2 regions of the Arthrobacter sp. PTI12 genome follow, and region 1 is predicted to be linked to the other one. Evidence: predicted binding sites of a transcription regulator. Region 1 holds the regulator's gene; the other holds the start of a gene.

Region 1 (3,412 bases):
GCAACTGTCAGGAGCACTGATCGGCGCTGCGGCCTCAGCGGCGAGGCGCCATCTCGGTTCCAACACGGACACATTGGCGGCCGCGCAGGATGCCTTCGAGAACGCGTTCGACGCTCAGCCCACGGGTCTGATGGCTGGGGGACTGGACGAGTTGCAGGAACTCGCGCTCGTGCAATTGCGGGAGTCATGCCGCCTGGCGCTGTCCGAATCGAGTTCCGACGGGTCCTCCCAGTCGGCAGACGGTGGCCGCCAGATGGCACGCTCACGGCTGTTGGTATTGCTCGAATTGTCCGAACGGATGGTCGCAGCAGGTGGCGCGGGCGAAGTGCTCTGGGCGAGTCGGCCAAGTACCTTTACACCGGGCTCCGGTTACTCCGCGGCTGATGACTCCTCGCCTGCCACGATCAGCATTGCGCCGCTGTCGGTTGCCGGGCGTCTGAGGCGGGGATTGTTCGAGGACCACACGGTTGTGCTCACGTCAGCTACGCTCGCAATCGGCTCGGAGTTCGGACCGGTTGCCGGGTCCCTCGGTTTGACGGGCGAGGGAGCGCCGTCATGGACCGGCGTGGACGTTGGCAGCCCATTCGACTATCCCCGTCAGGGTGTCCTGTACGTTGCCAAGGACCTGCCCAAACCGGGCCGCGGGACTTCCGGGGAACAACTGGATGAGCTGGAGGCGCTCATCAAAGCCTCCCGCGGAGGAGCGCTGGGACTGTTCTCCTCGCGGCGTGCGGCGGAGGACGCTGCTGACGCGTTGAGGGACCGGCTCGACGTTGAGATTCTCTGTCAGGGTGAATCTTCCATGTCCGCGCTGGTGAAGCAGTTTTCAGAGGAGCCCGACACCTGCCTGTTCGGCACTATGTCGCTGTGGCAGGGCGTCGATGTGCCTGGAACTGCCTGCCGGCTTGTCACCATCGACCGCATACCGTTTCCCCGACCTGATGATCCACTCATGACTGCGCGGACCCGAGCTGTCGCAAAGGCCGGAGGCAACGGATTCATGAATGTTTCCGCTACCCATGCCGCCGTTCGTCTTGCGCAGGGAGCCGGCCGTCTCATCCGCTCCCACGATGATCGAGGCATGGTGGCAGTACTGGACTCCCGGCTGGCAACCGCGGGCTACGGCGGCTTCCTCAGGGCTGCGCTACCGCCGTTTTGGTCGACGACGGACCGCGCAACGGCGCTCGGGGTCCTCTCCCGGCTCGCTGAGACGCAGCGCGCCTAGCACCATGCCGCGCGCCTCGGTCAGAGCGCACGCATCACCGAGACAACTTTGCCCATGATGGTGGCGTGGTCACCGAGTATCGGCTCGTAATTGGTGTTCTGCGGCAGAAGCCAGGTGTGACCGTCACGCTGCCGGAAGGTCTTCACTGTGGCCTCATCATCGAGGAGTGCTGCCACCACATCGCCGTTCTCGGCTGTGCTCTGCTGGCGGACCACTACCCAGTCTCCGTCGCAGATCGCTGCATCAATCATGGAGTCACCTGAAACACGCAGCATGAACAGATCGCCGTGCCCGACGAGCTGCCGGGGCAGTGGCATGACATCCTCAACAACCTGATCCGCCAGAATAGGACCTCCGGCTGCAATCCGTCCGACCAGCGGGACCATTGCCGCGTCGACGGCCGACGATGCCCGCGCAGGTTCCTCTCTTTCGGCGGAGGAGGGCAGCGCACGCGGTGTGCTGTCACCGAGCGTGAGAGGAAGCAGGATTTCCATCGCTCGCGGGCGCTTGGGATCGCGGCGGATGTAACCCATGCGTTCCAGCTGTGAAAGCTGGTGCGTGACGCTGGACAGACTCGCAAGACCTACGGTGTCACCGATCTCGCGCATTGAGGGCGGGTAGCCGTGCGCAGCTACGCTGCGCTGAATTGTCTCAAGAATTTTTGTCTGACGTGCTGTCATTCCCTTTGGCATGGCCCTGCCGCGCGGCCTTCCGCGTCCGCGCTTCGCATCGGGCGAAGGCACCTCTGCCATGTCCTTTGACGCACTGAGATCTGCCACGAGATGCATCCCTTCCTCCGGCCGGGCCCGGACTGCTGGCTCGCCAACCATTTTTGTCAGTGGCGGGTGATGAGCTGGTTTGTGAAGCAGCCGGACCGTCACCCTTGACAGCAACGCTAGGGGAGGCGGGACGTGTTTTCAAACATTTGTTCGAGTGAGTCTCGACAATATTAGTTTACAAGTGCTAATAATAAGTGCAGAGGAATAGAACACAGCTTCGAACAAAGCTGTGGGAGATCCACACAACGAGAAAGGTGGACGCCATGTCTACGCTCCATATCGCAGGATCAGCTTCCGTACTTCACCCAGAGGACCGTGAGAATAACGGGCCGGCTGCGGCGCCGCGCCTTCATCTCACCCGTCGCGGCCGGGTGGTTCTGGTGGCAATTCCGGTCGCATTGCTTGTTGCCGTACTGCTGGTGGTTGCTTCGTTCTTCACCTCCCAGGCGCAGGCAGCGACAGCCGGCGGTGACCTCACGGACACTGTCCGGGTCAGTGTTGCGTCGGGGGAGACACTCTGGGCTCTTGCTGCCGAGTACGCGCCGGAACGTGATCCGCGAGCCGTCGTTGAGGAAATCGTCGAACTGAATGTTCTAGGCTCGTCGACCGTGCAGGCCGGGCAGTCGCTTCATATTCCGGTTGGAAATCCATAAGGAGCGGATCTGCTTCCGCACAGCGGTAGGCGCGCTGATTCTTCACAGGTTGGCTCGTAACAGTTCGCCCGGCTTCAGCGGAATTCTTCGTGGCGGATGGGGCGGCCTTAAACTCTCATGGTGACCGATCCGCTAGAACGCCTTAACAGACTGCCGATCCGCGAGAATCTGCGCGGCCTTCGACCATACGGTGCGCCCCAGATCGATGTGCCCATTCTGCTGAACGTCAATGAGAACACCCATGGCGTTCCGGAGGATGTTCGCAGTGCAATTGTTGAAGCAGTCGAGGGCGCCGTGGCGGGGCTGAATCGCTACCCTGACCGGGAGTTCACCGTGCTTCGCGAACATCTCGCCACGTACCTAGGGCACGGACTCACCGCGGACAACATCTGGGCGGCGAATGGATCCAATGAGGTTTTGCAGCACGTCCTCCTCGCGTTCGGCGGACCGGGCCGGACTGCGTTGGGATTTCCTCCCACCTACTCGATGTATCCGCTGCTCGCAGGCTCCACCGGTACTGGATACCTGACAGGTTCGAGGGATGAATCCTTCGACCTGGACGCTCGTACCACCGCCAGCGAGGTAGCCGCCACGGGCGCAAACATTGTCTTCCTGTGCAGCCCGAACAACCCGACCGGCACAGCGCTTCCCCTGGAGGTGGTTTCCGAGGTCTACGATGCAGGCGAAGCGGCGCAGGCAATCGTCATTGTGGACGAGGCGTATGCAGAGTTTTCCCACTCCGGCACTCCGAGTGC
Region 2 (3,412 bases), 600 kb from region 1:
AGGGGTGGGTTCAGCAACGGTTACTGCGGCGTCGGCGGCACGAACGACGCGCTCAGAGGCTCAAGGAACCATTCCATCGCGACTCATCTTATATTGATAATGAGAATGATTCGCAAACAAGGAGAAATGATGGTGATTGTGAGCGGCGTTCGATACGCCTATCAGGGCAGGCGCGCGCTTGGGGAGGTGTCTCTCGCGCTCGAGCGAGGGGTGCACACCGTGGTCACGGGCACCAACGGATCAGGAAAGTCGACGCTGCTGGCGCTGATTGCCGGCGCGCTGAAGCCGCAGTCCGGATCGGTGACCCTCACCACCAGCCGCCGGCCGGCCTTTGTCATCCAGCACACGCGGACCTCGGAGATCCTTCCCTGTACGGTGCGTCAGACGGTCGAGATGGGACGGTGGCCTCATCGTTCCTGGCTGTTGCCGCTTGGTCCGCAAAATCGCCGTATCGCGCGGGATGCCATGGAACGCTTGGGGATTTCGGGCCTCGCTGATCGGCAACTCGCCGGGCTTTCCGGCGGGCAACGTCAGCGTGCGCTTATTGCGCAGGGGCTGGCGCAGGAATCGGACATCCTGATCCTTGACGAGCCCACGGCCGGCTTGGACAGTGCGGCACACCGGCTCATCCGCTTGGCGGTCGACGAGGAACTGCTGCGTGGCGTGACCGTCATCGAATCGAGCCACTCGCCCGAGGACATCGAGCGAGCGGAGCGGGTAGTCACACTCGAGGGCGGCCTCGTCATCTCCGATACAGGATCGATGTTCCGGCCGGCGATCAGCGCTACCCTGACTTCGTGACCGTTGTTATTGACCATGCCACCGCGAACGACGCCGGCCCCCTCGCCACCCTGGCTGCCGTCACCTTCCCGCTCGCTTGTCCACCGACGTCGCACCCCGACGACATTGCACACTTCATCGCATCAGAGCTTTCCGAGGAACGGTTCACCCAGCACATAGCGGACCCTGACAAGATCTTGCTATGCCTGCGGGAGGACGGCCACCTTCTTGCCTGGAGCACGTTGGTCAAAGGACTTCCCAAGGACGAGCAGGTGCGGTCTTCTCTCTCGCTTTTCCCGACCATCGAGCTGAGCAAGTTCTATGTGCACCCGTCGCATCACGGACAGGGCTCCTCGTCGCACCTCATGGAAGCGTCACTGGAGATCGCGGCGAAGGGAACCGGCGCGAAGGGAATCTGGCTCGGCACCAATGACCGCAATGCCCGTGCAGTCCGATTTTATGAGAAGCACGGATTCACCCGCGTGGGGGCAAAGACGTTTCAGCTTGGACGGAACGTGGAAACGGACTTCGTGCTGGAGCGCGCGTTGGGCTGAGTGGGGTTTGGCGGGATTGTGCCAGTCGAGCGGCGTGCGGCTTGAGCAGGGGGCCTACCCCCACGCCGGGGTGTGGATAAGTCGGTTTGACTTGTCCTGCACATTGGTGGTTTTCGGTCGCGGTTAGTACACGTGTTCGATAAAATTTTGGGTATGGCCGTCGCACTGCTCGAACCCCGCCCGGAGGACACGTCTCTCCTGGGTGAAATGCGTTCGCACCTACAGGTCTTTGCGCAGCAGCTGGAATCGACATACCTGACGCTTAGCCCGCAGGAGGCCGCGGTGACCCTGGTGGAGGTCGAGCAGCTCTCCAACCTGGTCGATCACTTGCAGACTGTGGTTGCCCGTGCCGCTGAGGACCACCAACTCGCTACCGTTGACGCCCTAGATCCGTACAAGAACACTGCGGACTATTTGCGGGCGAAAATCGGTATCAGCCGCTCCGAAGCGAACCGCCGGTTACGCCTCGGACATGACGTCCTGCCCGAGGTTCCCGGGCCAGGAGCCGCGCTCGTACCCACCCTGGGTGTGCTGGCTGAAGCCACCAAGGTCGGTGCGCTCAGCAGCCGTGCCGCGACCATCATCGCCAACGCCGTACACCGGGTCTCCACTGTCGCGACCGGCCGTGAGTTGAATGCCATGGAAGAGCACCTGGTCCGCCAGGCCGTTGAGTCCGACGAAGACGTCCTACGGGCCCTCGCCCGACGCTGGGAAGACATCATCGACCAGGACGGCCAAGAGCCCACCGAAAAAACCCTCCGCGCACGCCAGGGTGTGTTCCTGCGCGGCAGGCGCCACGGCCTGCACTTCATGGAAATCGGCGCCACCGATGAGCAGTTCGAACACCTCATCACCGTCATGAACACCGCCACCAACCCCAGAACTCAGGGCACCGTTTCAGCGCCCGACGAGCCGACCCGTGAACAGAACCTGCTCGACGGGCTGGTTTCAGCATGCCGGATCGCACTGGCAGGTGATGGTCTTCCAGCGACCGGAGGACACCGACCCCAGGTAATGGTCACCATCAACTACCGCGACCTCCTCAAAGACCTGACACACAGCGGACATGACGGGCATTCGGTCTTCGCCCAACAACTCAGTGCGCGCAGCATCCGCAAACTCGCCTGCGATGCCGACATCCTCCCGCTCGTCCTCGGCGGCAAGGGTCAGGTCTTGGACATCGGCCGTGCCCAACGTCTCTTCCCACCGCACCTCCGGCGAGCGCTCGTGGCCAGGGACAAGGGGTGCGCGTTCCCCGACTGCACCACGCCCGCAACCTGGTGCGAAGCCCACCACATCATCCCCTGGGCTGCAGGCGGAACCACCAACATCAGCGACGGCGTGCTGCTCTGCACCCGACACCACCACCAGATCCACGAAGGAAACTGGACAGTCGAATCAGTCAACGGAATCCCCTGGTTCACACCACCCAAATACCACGACCCGCAACGAACACCCAGACGCAACCGCTACTGGCAAGTAGAACAAGCCATACACGACCAACTTGCAGACACGGTCAGTCACGTGTCCACGAGCATCGGCACGGCACCACCCTGATCAGCGGAAATGCCGCCGTAGCCGGCGTCTGAGCGAGCGCAGCACCGCCAAGTCAACTGTGCCCCGAGCGCGTGGCAGAGGTGACAGAACCGCGAGCGCACGTGGCAGGCGTCGATTCCAGATCAGGCGGCCCTCGGATCCCGCTCCCCCATCAGGCAGTTTTCAAGTCCGAGTCCGGATCAGTGAGCACAGCCCGGTCCACAGCCCTGCCGCTCCGGATGAGATCCTGAATTTCCTCCTGCACGTCCCACACATTGACGTTCATGCCGGCTACCACCCGGTCCTCGCGGAGCCAGAAGGCAACAAATTCGCGATCTTCGAGGCTGCCCCGGACCACCACGTCCGCATCTTTTGTCAGGGCACCGTAGCCGGAATACTCCATGCCCAGATCGAACTGGTCTGTGTAGAAGTACGGAATGTCGTCCAGCACAGCGTCTCGGCCGAGCATCGACTGTGCGGCCACTTTCCCGCCGCTAATAGCGTTTGCCCAATGCTCACTGCGGGCATACTGGCCCGTGACA

The links. The regulator LexA, encoded in region 1, represses DNA repair genes until DNA is damaged. The targets are predictions, from matches to a motif close to TCGAACANNTGTTCGA.
Region 2: AC1MBU_RS05655 (HNH endonuclease signature motif containing protein) is a predicted target of LexA. The motif match lies at 1,459-1,474, and genes of this name have one in related genera.

The regions. Positions count from the first base shown of each region.
Region 1 is NZ_CM155256.1:1,735,552-1,738,963, forward strand. Features, by position in the region: gene AC1MBU_RS08445 (ATP-dependent DNA helicase) at 1-1,225, shown strand, start outside; gene lexA (transcriptional repressor LexA) at 1,246-1,977, opposite strand; gene AC1MBU_RS08455 (LysM peptidoglycan-binding domain-containing protein) at 2,268-2,657, shown strand; gene AC1MBU_RS08460 (histidinol-phosphate transaminase) at 2,778-3,412, shown strand, end outside.
Region 2 is NZ_CM155256.1:1,137,097-1,140,508, reverse strand. Features, by position in the region: gene aztA (zinc ABC transporter ATP-binding protein AztA) at 139-801, shown strand; gene AC1MBU_RS05660 (GNAT family N-acetyltransferase) at 798-1,334, shown strand; gene AC1MBU_RS05655 (HNH endonuclease signature motif containing protein) at 1,488-2,891, shown strand; gene AC1MBU_RS05650 (NAD(P)/FAD-dependent oxidoreductase) at 3,043-3,412, opposite strand, start outside.